DNA from 2 places in the Streptomyces sp. NPDC088923 genome. Region 1 is predicted to be linked to the other one. Evidence: riboswitches for the same ligand, from Rfam matches in the RefSeq annotation. Region 1 holds a riboswitch; the other holds the start of a gene.

Region 1 (6,252 bases):
GGTTGAGGTGCGAGACGTCGCCGCCGAAGTGGCCGGGCCGCGCGAGACCGACGAGGGCGTTGAGGTTGGCGCCGTCGATGTAGACCTGGCCCCCGGCCTCGTGCACGGCCGCGCAGACGTCGGCGACGTGCTCCTCGAAGACCCCGTGCGTCGAGGGGTACGTGATCATGAGCACGGCCAGCTCGTCACGGTGCTTGTCGATCTTGGCGTGCAGGTCGTCGAGGTCCACCTCGCCGTCCTCGGCGGTCTTGACGACGACGACCTTCATCCCGGCCATGACGGCGGAGGCGGCGTTGGTGCCGTGCGCCGAGGAGGGGATGAGGCAGACGGTACGGGCCGTGTCGCCGTTCGCGCGGTGGTAGCCGCGCACCGCGAGCAGCCCGGCCAGCTCGCCCTGCGAACCGGCGTTGGGCTGGAGCGAGACCCTGTCGTACCCGGTGACCTCGGCGAGCCGCTCCTCCAGCTCGCGGATCAGCTCCAGGTACCCCTGCGCCTGCGAGACCGGCACGAAGGGGTGCAGGGAGCCGAACTCGGGCCAGGTGACGGGCTCCATCTCGGTCGTCGCGTTGAGCTTCATCGTGCAGGAGCCGAGCGGGATCATGCCCCGGTCCAGGGCGTAGTCCTTGTCGGAGAGCGAGCGCAGGTAGCGCAGCATCGCCGTCTCGGAGCGGTGCGCGTGGAAGACGGGGTGGTCCAGGTACGTGCTCGTGCGGTGCAGCGCCTCGGGAAGCGCGTCGGGCGTCGACGCGTCGAGGGCCTCGATGTCGGCGGTGACGCCGAAGGCGGCCCAGACGGCGGCGAGGCGGGCGCGGTCGGTGGTCTCGTCGCAGGCGAGCGAGAGCGTGTCCGCGTCCACGCGCCGCAGGTTGACGCCCTGCTCGCGGGCGGCGGCGAGGATCGCGTCGGCGCGCCCGGGGACCGTCACGGTGAGGGTGTCGAAGTACTCGCCGTGGACGACGGAGACGCCCCCCGCGCGCAGCCCGGCGGCGAGCAGGCTCGCGTAACGATGGGTGCGCTCGGCGATCGCCCGCAGCCCCTCGGGGCCGTGGTAGACCGCGTACATCCCGGCCATGACCGCGAGGAGGACCTGCGCGGTGCAGATGTTGCTCGTCGCCTTCTCGCGGCGGATGTGCTGCTCGCGGGTCTGGAGGGCGAGGCGGTACGCCTTGTCGCCGTCGGCGTCGACGGAGACGCCGACGAGGCGGCCGGGCAGGCTGCGCGCGTGCGCCTCGCGGACGGCCATGTAGCCGGCGTGCGGGCCGCCGAAGCCCATCGGGACGCCGAAGCGCTGCGTCGTACCGACGGCGATGTCCGCGCCCAGCTCGCCGGGCGAGGTGAGCACGGTGAGGGCGAGCAGGTCGGCGGCGACGGTGACGACCGCGTGGACGGCGTGCGCCTGCTCGATGACGGGGCGCAGGTCCCGTACGGCTCCGGAGGCGCCCGGGTACTGGAGGAGGACGCCCGTGACGCCGCCCTCGGCGTACTCGGCGGGCAGGCCCTGCGACAGGTCGGCGACGACGACCTCGACGCCCGTCGGCTCCGCGCGGGTGCGCAGCACGGCGACGGTCTGCGGGAAGGTGTCGGCGTCGACGAGGTAGACGCCCTTCTTGACCTTGCCGACGCGCCGCGAGAGGGCCATCGCCTCGGCGGCGGCGGTGCCCTCGTCGAGCAGCGAGGCGCCCGAGGTGGGCAGCCCGGTGAGGTCCGCGACCATCGTCTGGAAGTTGAGCAGCGCCTCCAGGCGGCCCTGCGAGATCTCCGGCTGGTAGGGGGTGTACGCGGTGTACCAGGCCGGGTTCTCCATGACGTTGCGCAGGATGACCGGCGGCGTGAAGGTGCCGTAGTAGCCGAGGCCGATCATGGAGTCCACGACCTCGTTGCGCCGGGCGAGGGCGCGCAGTTCGTCGAGGACCTCGGCCTCGGTGCGCGCGGCGGGGAGCTGGAGCGCCTCGGCGGAGCGGATCACCTCGGGCACGGCGGCGGCGGTGAGTTCGTCGAGCGAGCCGAAGCCGACCTGAGCGAGCATCTTCGCCCGCGCCTCGGCGTCGGGCCCGATGTGGCGCTGGGCGAAGGGCGTGCCCTCTTCCAGCCGGGTCAGCGGGGTGCGGTGGACGGTCATCTGCGGGGGCCTCCTGGTCGGCGCGACCTGCACCGGATACCACCTGCGGGTACCCGGACGGCCTCCCCCTCTGTCATCCGGACCTGAGAGCTTCACCTTCACGGACGCAAGCGCCCGGGCAGGCTTTCACCGTCGGTGAGGACCGTCGCCCCGCATACCCGCCGGACGCGTCCTGCTTTCCAGAGTGACCTCGCCCGCGCGGTACAGGGGCCTGAGAGATTCCGGGGAGGATTTGCTCCTTCGGCGTCCCCGGATCTCGCGTTCCGGGGCACTCTCCCGCACAGGGTCAGCAGCCACTGGCCAGCGTACCAGCGGCGCGCCGGGCAGGTCAGGGGCGGCGGGGCGCCGAGTGGCCGCCGGAGCGGAAGTGCCTTTACGTAGGAGTACGAGCCCTACGGCCCCGCAGCGCGGGTGCCGACACCAGGAGGTGCCGTGGAGAGCGATATCGACCCGCACGCCCTGATCGGTCGCAAGGCGGTGGACCACGAGGGTGCCAGGATCGGCACCGTGGACGAGGTGTACCTCGACGACGCCACCGGAATCCCGGAGTGGGCGGCGATACGCACCGGCCTCTTCAGCAGGGACGCCTTCGTCCCCCTGGAGCCGAGCCGACTCGTCTCCGGCGTCCTGCGCGTCCCCTTCGCCCGCGCCCTCATCAAGGACGCGCCCGACTTCGGCGTGGGCCGTCACCTCTCCCCGCAGCAGGAACTCCGGCTCTACCGCCACTACGGCCTCGACGCGAGCCCCCCGGAACCGCACGAGGACCTCGAATTCGGACGCGTAGCGGGCCGCGAGGACGCCTGAGCGCCCCGCCCTCCGCATCGATTCCCGGCCGCCTTCCGGCACCACCGCCTACCGCGCCCGCGCCTCGCCCTCCCCGCCCACCCGGACCAGCGGAAGCGGTTCTCCCCCGCTCAGGTCCGGGTCGTCGACGGCGAAGGTCCGTACGCGCCCCGGGCGCTCGTCGTACGGCGTCTCGAAGCGCACCGTGACCCGCCCGAGCCCGCTGCCCTGCACCCACCCGGGCCCGTGCTCCCGGTGCACGACGTCCTGGCCCGGGCGCCACTGGGACACGGGCGGCGCGGACGGTACGGGCACGGGCGCCGCGACCAGGACGGGTTCCGGGACCCGCGTGAGGGGCTCCTCGCCCGCCGTCGTCCGCGCGAAGAGCACCTCCTGCGTGAAGTCGGCGAGCCCGGAGACCCCGACCCCGAGCAGCCGCACCCCGCCCGTCGTGTCCACGAGTTCCAGGAGCCGCGCCGCCGCCTCACGCACGACGGCCGGGTCGTCGGTCGGCGCGCGCAGCGTCTCCGAGCGCGTCAGCGTCGAGAAGTCGTACCGCCGCACCTTGAGCACCACGGTCCGCCCCGAGCGGCCGCTCGCCCGCAGCCGCCCCACACAGCGGTCGGCGAGCGCGGCGACCTCGGCCCGCACCCGTACCCGGTCGTGGATGTCGAGGTCGTACGTATCCTCGACCGAGACCGACTTCCCCTCCCGCTCGGCGACGACGGGCCGCTCGTCGCGCGCGAGCGACATCGCGTACACCCCCGCGCCGTGCGCCTTGCCGAGCAGTCGTACGAGTTCGTCCTCGCCCGCCTCCGCGATGTCCCCGATCGTGCTGATCCCGGCCCTGCGCAGGTGGTCCCCGGTGGCGGGGCCGACGCCGGGCAGCACCCGCACGGAGAGCGGCGCGAGCAGTTCGCGTTCGGTGCCGGGCTCGATCAGCACCAGCCCGTCCGGTTTGGCCCGCTCGGAGCCGATCTTCGCGAGCATCTTCGAGGCGGCGAGCCCCACGGAGCCCGTCAGCCCCGTCCGCGCCCTGATGTCGGCCCGCAGCCGCTCCCCCACCGCACGCGCCGTCTCCGCGTCGAAGGCCACGCCTCCGGCCTCCAGGTCGACGAACGCCTCGTCGAGGCTGAGCGGTTCCACGAGCGGCGAGAGGGCACCGAGCAGCTCCATCACCTGCTCGCTCACGCTCCGGTAGAGCGTGAAGCGGGGGAAGAGGTACGCGGCGTTCGGCGCGAGGCGGCGCGCCTGCGCCGTCGGCATCGCCGAGTGCACCCCGAAGGCACGCGCCTCGTACGAGGCGGTGGAGACGACTCCGCGCGGGCCGAGCCCCCCGACGACGACCGCTTTCCCGCGCAGGCTCGGCTTCGCCGCCTGCTCGGCGGCGGCGAAGAAGGCATCCATGTCCAGATGCAGCACGGTCGGGGCACGTCTCACACCCCCATGCTCGCGCACCCCACTGACAACGCCCGGTACGGACGGCCCGGGACACGGCGGAGCCCGGACGCGAAGCGCGCTTGCGATACGGCAAAGGCGGGCGGCCACCCGGCCACCCGCCTCCGCTCCGCGAGGTCCCCCGCAGTACCGGGCCTCACACCGCCCGATTGCGCCGCCGGGCCGCGAGTTCGTCCCCGGCGGCCTCGCCACCCCGGACGATCGTCTCCCCCGCGTCGATCCGCTCACCGTGCAGTTGCGCGAGCGCCGCCTCGACGTCGCGCTGTACGACACCCACGGCGATGCCGAAGACTCCCTGCCCGCCCTGGAGCAGTTCGACGACCTCCTCGGAGGACGTGCACTCGTAGACCGTCGCCCCGTCGCTCATGAGGGTCATCCCCTCCAGGTCCCCGGGGTCGCGGTGGCGCAGGTGCTGCACGGTGCCGCGGATGTTCTGGAGCGCGACCCCGGTGTCGAGGAAGCGCCGCACGATCTTGAGGACCACGACGTCGTGAAAGCTGTAGAGCCGCTGCGTCCCGGAGCCCTGCGCGGCACGCACGCTCGGCTCCACGAGTCCGGTGCGCGCCCAGTAGTCGAGCTGGCGGTACGTGATGCCCGCCGCCACACACGCCGTCGGCCCCCGGTACCCCACCGCGGGCGCGGGTACGATCGCCTGCGGTCCCTGCGCACCCCCGCGCAGCGGCAGGGGAGCCTCGCCGTTCGGGCGTCGTCCGGGAACGCCCCCCACCCTGCTGTCGCCGCTGCTTCTCACGCCGACCTCCGTCCTCGACCTGGCACATGACGGTAGGCAGTCACCAGGGGTGCGTCAACGATCGCCACGCTGGGCACGCCGGGTGAAATTCCCCCAGAGAGTGGTTTACCGCGCAGCGTGCGGGGGTAAGGCTAACCGAATGCCCGCCCGTCCCCCGGTTCCCGGCTGGAATCGGGGGCCCGGAGCGGGCCTCACTGACTGTTGGTCCCGAAGTCCTCGGGAGAGATCTGGTCGAGGAACTCGCGGAACTTCTCCACCTCGTCCTCCTGCTCGTCGGGGATCGCGATCCCCGCGCTGTCGAGCAGTTCCTCCGCGCCGTAGATGGGCGAGCCGGTGCGCAGTGCGAGCGCTATGGCGTCGGAGGGACGGGCGCTGACCTCGATGCCACTGGCAAAGACGAGTTCCGCGTGGAAGATGCCGTCCTTGAGGCCGGTGATGCGGACCTCGGTCAGCTCCTGGCCGACTGCTTCGAGCACGTTCTTGAAGAGGTCGTGCGTCAGCGGCCTGGCAGGGGTCATCCCCTGCTGGGCGAAGGCGATGGCCGTCGCCTCGCCGGCACCGATCCAGATGGGAAGGTACCGGTCGCCTCCCACTTCTCGCAGGAGCACGATCGGCTGGTTGGAGGGCATTTCGACCCGGACACCTACGACGTCGAGCTCATTCACACACCAACCCTAGGTCGTCCCCGGCCGGTTTGGGTAGTCGGGGGCGTACGAGCAGGGAGGCACAGGGCCGAAAGGCGCACCGCTCCCGTAAGGAAACTCTCGCGCGAAGCGGTACGAAACGGGCGCGGGCCCTCGTGAAACCGCTTTCGCTCAGGACCGTACGTCGAGCGCCAGCTCGACCAGCGCGCTGTGCAGCCCCGTCGCCAGGTCGGCCAGCTCGCGGGTGCGCTCCTCCGCCTGCGCCCGGGTCTGCGGGTTGCGGTGGCGGACGAGCGGGGCGACGACCTGCTCCACGAGCCCCGCCTCGCGGTCGGCGGCGGCCTTGGTCGCCCGCAGGTGCCTCGGCTCGATGCCGTGCCGCCCGAGTTCCGAGACGAGCCGGGCGACGCGCACCAGGCGGGCGTCGTAGTGCCCGTCGGGGAGCGGGGCGACGAGGCCGTACGACTCCCAGGCGGCCAGCTCCGCCTCGTCCACGC
Region 2 (6,252 bases), on a different contig from region 1:
AGCGCGTCCATGACGCGGCTGATGAGCGCGTCGACCCAGCCGCCGAAGTAGCCGGCGAGGACACCGAGGACGGTGCCGAGGGCGACGGCGACGAGGGCGGAGAGGAAGCCGACGAGGAGCGAGATGCGCGCGCCGTAGAGGATGCGCGCGAAGATGTCCCGGCCGTTGACCGGCTCGACACCGAGCCAGTGGTCGCCGCTCGCCCCGCCGAGGGAGCCCTTGGGGGTCGAGAACAGCGGGTCGATGAGGCTCTCGTGGTACGAGTCCGGGTCCTGGCCGTACAGGTGCGCGATGAGCGGCGCGAAGAGGGCCACGAGGACGAGTACGGCGACGATCACCCCACCGCTCAGGGCGAGTTTGTCGCGCTTGAGGCGCTCCCAGGCGATTCTGCCCAGGGAGCGGCCCTGCACTTTCTCCTTGGGCATGCCGGCCTTGAGATCGGCGGCCGAGGGTGCCATCTCCGCCGGCTCATGCAGTGGTGCCGTCATCGTGCCAGCGACCCCTCTCAACCGGCGGTGGCCGGCCCACACTTGCCGCCCGAAGCGGCCTGTCGAACTGTCGTACGCGGGAACGATCCGTCCCTGAGCACGGAAGTCTTCATCCCGCCCGCACACGGCGGCCAGACCCTCCGGCCAAAGGTTGCGCAACCGTGATCCGTATTCGGTTTCACCGTTATCCGCAAAGCGGTCAACGCAACCCGAACAGAGGGGAGTTACTTCGTTCGATGACGGCAAAGCGCACCGATGCACCACCTGCGTCAATATCGGATATCACTACGGAATAACCCCAGCACACCCTTGAACTCGTCCACATGGTGGACGAGTTGGGACCGGTGTCCGTCAACTGAGCAGGCAAAGAGCAGCACATGGGGGGAGAGGGGGGCATGGGGGCACAGAGGCGTGCGGGTGGGGGCGGGTCGGTGCGGGTCGGTACAGGAAGGCGCAAGGGGTGCGGGAGGGGTGCGGTGGGGGCAGAGGCGGGCATTAGCACCTCGGGGGTGCTTTCGGTGCCGGGCTGTGGATAAACGGCCGTTACGCGAAATCGCCTCACTCGGAGGAGTGAGGCGATTGATGGGAAGTGCGGAGTTGTCCACAGATTTTTGTGGCGGGGGCGGGGTGGGGTGGGGGTTGGGGGAGGATGGTATTGGGGTCGCCCCCCGGGAGGGAGGGGGCTGTCCACGCAGCCTCAGCCTTGCGGCCCCGCATACGGCGACGCCCGGAGGGAGGGGACTGTCCACGCAGCCTCAGCCTTGCGGCCCCGCATACGGCGGCGGATACCCGTACCCCCGCCCCGCCCCCTGCCCGGGAACCTGCCCCGGCACCTGCCCCGCCCCCGCCCCCGGCGCGTGCGCCTCGCGCGTGTAGAACGGCCGGGTCCGCTCGCGCAGCCACTGCGCGAGCGGGTCGTGCGGGTCCATGAGGGAGACCGCCATGACCGTGAGGTCCTCGGGGAGCGCGGTCGAGGAGAGGCGGAGCATCGTGTGCGCGGCCTCGACGGACCGCGGGCCCTCCTCGTAGAGATCGAGGCCGATGGCGAGGCACGGCAGGCCCGCGGTCGGCTGCACCCAGGCGCGGTGCAGGCCGCGGACGACGGTCGTGCGGTGCGCCTGCTGCGTGAGGAGCGCGTAGAACTGGGGCAGTTCGATGGTCGGTTCGGCGAGCCGCAGCGGTCCGGCCGGCTGCGTCGCCGGGCCGAGCGCGACGCGGCGCAGGTCGGCCCAGGGGATGCCGATGCCGCCTCCGGGCGCGTGCGGGTTGAGCCACAGGCCGCGGCGGGCGGGGTAGAGCGCGCCCGCCACCGACTCGCCCCGCTCCAGGACCTGCGCGCGGCTCCAGCCGCTCACCGCGAGTTCGCCGGGCGAGGTGACGCAGGGCGCGTAGGAGTGCCCGGCCACGTCCATGGAGCCGTACCGCGCCTCGGGCGAGCCCGGGGTGCCGGAGAAGAGCAGCATGTGGACGCTGCTCGTGGCGAGGGCGTGCAACAGCGCCTCGTAGGAGTCGAAGCGGCCCGGTACGACCTGCCGCAACGCCTCTTCGAGGTACTCCCCCGTCCCCGGCCGCGTGCGGCCCGGGATCTCGCCCCCGGCCGCCGTGCCCGACGCACTCACCTGTGACCGCCCCTTCGTCGTGAATCGACCGCCCCACCGTACTGGCCCCTGTCCCGGAGCGCAGGGTCGCGCCGCGCGCGACCTCCGGTCAAAGCCTGGCGCGACCTCCCGTCACAGCCCGGCCCGGTCTCCCGCGAGGCCGCGCGCGACCTCCCATCAAACCAGTTCGGCGCGCGAACCGGTCCTCGCGCGGTCCCCGCCGGCTCAGTACCCCGCGGCCGTGTGGAAGGGGCGCACCCGGGCTCGCAGCCAGTCGGCGACCGGGTCCTGGGCCACGTCGAGGAGGATCAGGTTGACCGGCCAGGCGACGGGGGCCCGGCCGAGTGCGCGGCCGAGCGCGTCGAGCACCGCCTCGCCGCCCGCCGGGTCGCTCAGCTCCACCCCGACGAAGAGGGAGGGCGGCTGGTCCTCGACCTCCGCGAGGCAGCGGCGCGCGGTGCGCACGAGGCCGGTCACGGCGAACTCCTCGGCGGCGGCGCTCAGGAAGTCCACCGGGTCCACCTGCCAGTCCGGTTCGCGCAGCCGCACCCGGCCGCCGCTGCCGGGCCCGTCGAGCACCGTGCGTCCCGCGCGGCACAGTTCGGCGACGGCGGGCGGGGGCAGGGGCACGGTGACGGTGCCCTCGGGGTTGAGGAGGATGCCGAGCTGGGCGGGCAGTCCGCGCGCGAAGTCGATCGCGGCGACCTCGGCGAAAGGCGTGTACGTGCCCATGACGCCGAGGAGTTGCTCCTGCGAGCTGAAGACCGGCACGTACGCCTGCCCGTCCAGTTCGACGGCCTGGAGGTCGAGCGCCATGCTCTCGGGACCGCCGCCCCTGGGCAGCGGCACCCATATCGTGGCGCGCCCGAGCGTCTCGACGATGCGCCCGCCCGCGCCCGGCACGCCCAGCGAGGCGACGAGCACCTGCTCCAGCTCGTTGCCCGGCCATCCGCCGTACGGCGCGGTCTCGGCCGTCGTCTGCGCCGGAACGTTCATCCGCTTCCCACCCTGAGCCCGCGGGCGCCTGACCCGCTGTCGTTCACGGCCGCCACTGTGCGCGGGGCCGCCCTCGTTCGCTGCTTGCGGGCGCACTGTAGCGCGCGACGCCGACAAGCGACCCGGTCCCGGCCCGGCTCAGCCGTCGCCCGCCCGGCGGGGCGCGGGCAGCGCGGGGGGTGCGACGGGGGGCGTGGCGGGCGGTGCCGCTCGTGGTGCCGTCGGGGGTACGAAGTCGAGCCCGGCCAGTTCGGCGGCGGCCTCGCGGTCCAGCAGGACGAGGTGGGCGCAGCCGTGCGGGAGCCGCCCGCGCGCCGCCCGCGCGCGCAGTCCGCTCGCGGCCCTGCGGTGGCGGGCGAAGGCGTAGCGGCTCACCTCGCGGCCCCGGGCGCGCTGCCCGGCGCGGGCGAGTGGCGGGGAGACGTCGAGGAAGAGCAGGTGGAAGCGGGTGCCGCGGCGCCGGGCGGCCAGGGCGAGCAGGGCCCGTACGAAGGGCAGCGTCCCGCAGTCGTGCACGAGGAGGCTCTCGTGCGTGGTGAGCGCGGCGCGCAGCAGGACGCGGTAGTGGTCGAGCCGGACGAGCGGCCGGTACAGGGCGTAGGGCAGGGCGGGCAGTCTGCCGGTCCAGCGCTCGCGGGTGTCCTGCGAGTCGATCGTGCGGGCGGTGGCGAGGCGGGCCAGGAGCGTCGACTTGCCGCTTCCCGGGAGCCCCGAGACGGCCACCAGGTCGCCCTCGGCGAACCGTAGCCGCCGGGGGGCGTACGGGGCGCCTTCGCGCAGGTCCAGGACGCGGGGTGCGGCCTGCCGCACGGGCGCGTCCCCCGCCGTCCGCCGCGCGGGCCCGTCCCCGGTGTACGTGGCGGCTTCCCCCGTACCCCCGCCGCCCTCGCCCCCGCCGTGCCCCGTACCGCCACGCGCGCCCGTCCCCGCGCGCTCCCCGGTAGCCCCGCGCTCCCCCGTACCGCCGCGCTCCCCCGCGCCGTCACGCTCCGTTCCGGTCCGCTGCCGCATCGCGCTTCCTCCCCCGTGCTCGCGGTCCGCCCGCCGCACACTCCCCCAGAGTAAAGAGAAGGTAATGCGGACTACCGGGACAGTGCCCAGCCGGGGGGTGCGGGAACCCCGGCGTGACGCACCTCGCCGCCGGGGGGCGGGATGCCCCTTCTGTCGCCCGGGACGGCGTGCGATGATGGCGGCGATCGACCGCTTTCCCACAGCTCGACGGCCTCGGGGCCCGAGGGCTGGACAACCTCATACCGGCCGCTTGAATCCGCGCGGGAGAGTCCCGGGAGCCGCACAGCCGCTCCGGGGCGCCGAAGGAGCAAGTCCCTCCCTTGAATCTCTCAGGCCCCGATACCGCGCGGGCGAGGCACATCTGAAAAGCGGGCCGGGCGACCGGTCCCACCCACGGTGCAAGTCCGCCCGCCGCGCGCGGGTCATGGCGAACCTCTCAGGTCCCGATGACAGATGGGGAGGAACTACCTCGCCCGTCTCGTTTCTGGGAGCCGACCGCATGAGCGACACGCCAGACACCGCCCCCCTCCGCAAGACCGCGCTCGACGCCGCGCACCGCGCGCTCGGCGCGACGATGACCGACTTCGCCGGCTGGGACATGCCGCTGCGCTACGGCAGCGAGCGCGAGGAGCACACGGCGGTGCGCGAGCGCGCCGGGCTCTTCGACCTCTCCCACATGGGCGAGATCACCATCGCGGGGCCGCAGGCCGTGGACCTGCTCGACTTCGCGCTCGTCGGCAACATCGGCTCCGTGAAGGAGGGCCGCGCCCGCTACACGATGATCTGCCGCGAGGACGGCGGCATCCTGGACGACCTCATCGTCTACCGCACGGCCGCCGACACCTACCTCGTCGTCGCCAACGCCTCCAACGCGCAGACCGTCCTCGACGCGCTGCGCGAGCGCGCGGCCGGTTTCGACGCCGAGGTGCGCGACGACAGGGACGCGTACGCGCTCCTCGCGGTGCAGGGCCCGGCCGCCGCGCCCGTCCTCGCGAAGATCACCGACGCGGATCTGGACGGGCTCAAGTACTACGCGGGCCTGCCGGGCTCGGTGGGCGGCGTCGAGGTCATGATCGCGCGCACGGGTTACACGGGCGAGGACGGTTTCGAGCTGTTCTGCGCGCCCGCCGACGCGCCGAGGCTGTGGGGCGCCCTCTTCGCGGCGGGTACGGAGTTCGGGATGGTGCCGTGCGGGCTCGCCTGCCGGGACACGCTGCGGCTCGAAGCCGGGATGCCGCTGTACGGGCACGAGCTGAGCACCGCCCTCACGCCGTTCGACGCGGGCCTCGGGCGCGTCGTGAAGTTCGAGAAGACGTCGAACGAGGGCCGTTTCGTGGGCCGTGCGGCGCTGGAGGCCGCGGCCGAGAAGGCCGCGAGCACTCCGCCGCGCAAGCTCGTCGGGCTGATCGCCGCGGGGCGTCGCGTCCCGCGCGCCGGGTACGCGGTCGTCGCGGACGGGCAGGTCGTCGGCGAGGTCACCTCGGGCGCCCCGTCCCCGACGCTCGGCAAGCCGATCGCGATGGCCTACGTGGACGCCGCGCACGCGACGGCGGGCGCGGAGGGCGTCGGCGTCGACATCCGGGGCAAGCACGAGCCGTACGAGGTCGTCGCGCTGCCCTTCTACAAGCGGCAGAAGTAACCTCCGCGAGTCACCGGACGCGCGCGAGTCGCGGCCCACTCGCCTGCCCGCGCCTTCCGCCCCGTTCCTTCCGCACCCCCTTTTCCCACCACTCCCCCGCGTACAGGAGAATTCAGGCCATGAGCAACCCCACGAACCTGCGGTACAGCAAAGAGCACGAGTGGCTGTCGGCCGCCGAGGACGGCGTCTCGACGGTCGGCATCACGGCGTACGCCGCCGGTCAGCTCGGTGACGTCGTCTACGCGCAGCTCCCCGAGGTCGGCGACAGCGTCGAGGCCGGTGAGACCTGTGGCGAGTTGGAGTCGACGAAGTCGGTGAGCGACCTGTACTCGCCCGTGGGCGGTGAGGTCACCGAGGTCAACGCGGACGTCGTCGAGGACCCCTCGCTCGTCAACTCGGCGCCCTTCGAGGGCGGCTGGCTCTTCAAGGTGCGGGTGAGCGAGGAGCCCGGCGACCTGCTGAGTGCTGAGGAGTACGCGGCCTTCGCGGGCTCCGACGACTGACGACGCCGCCGACGACG

The links. A riboswitch is a leader RNA that binds a small molecule or an ion and turns the genes downstream of it on or off. The one in region 1 is predicted to bind glycine.
Region 2: linked by a shared signal. The riboswitch ahead of gcvT (glycine cleavage system aminomethyltransferase GcvT) and the one ahead of gcvP (aminomethyl-transferring glycine dehydrogenase) in region 1 are both predicted to bind glycine.

Annotation. Positions count from the first base shown of each region.
Region 1 covers NZ_JBIVIO010000003.1:7,461-13,712, reverse strand. Annotated here, with positions in the region: gene gcvP (aminomethyl-transferring glycine dehydrogenase) at 1-2,119, opposite strand, end outside; glycine riboswitch at 2,309-2,408, opposite strand; gene ACIP4O_RS15460 (PRC-barrel domain-containing protein) at 2,552-2,923, shown strand; gene ACIP4O_RS15455 (DNA polymerase IV) at 2,972-4,342, opposite strand; gene ACIP4O_RS15450 (MerR family transcriptional regulator) at 4,497-5,111, opposite strand; gene ACIP4O_RS15445 (bifunctional nuclease family protein) at 5,303-5,776, opposite strand; gene ACIP4O_RS15440 (MerR family transcriptional regulator) at 5,927-6,252, opposite strand, start outside.
Region 2 covers NZ_JBIVIO010000002.1:710,803-717,054, reverse strand. Annotated here, with positions in the region: gene ACIP4O_RS14410 (ABC transporter permease) at 1-488, opposite strand, end outside; gene ACIP4O_RS14405 (enhanced serine sensitivity protein SseB C-terminal domain-containing protein) at 1,244-2,107, opposite strand; gene ACIP4O_RS14400 (enhanced serine sensitivity protein SseB) at 2,312-3,082, opposite strand; gene ACIP4O_RS14395 (AAA family ATPase) at 3,221-4,093, opposite strand; glycine riboswitch at 4,345-4,448, shown strand; gene gcvT (glycine cleavage system aminomethyltransferase GcvT) at 4,593-5,732, shown strand; gene gcvH (glycine cleavage system protein GcvH) at 5,852-6,235, shown strand.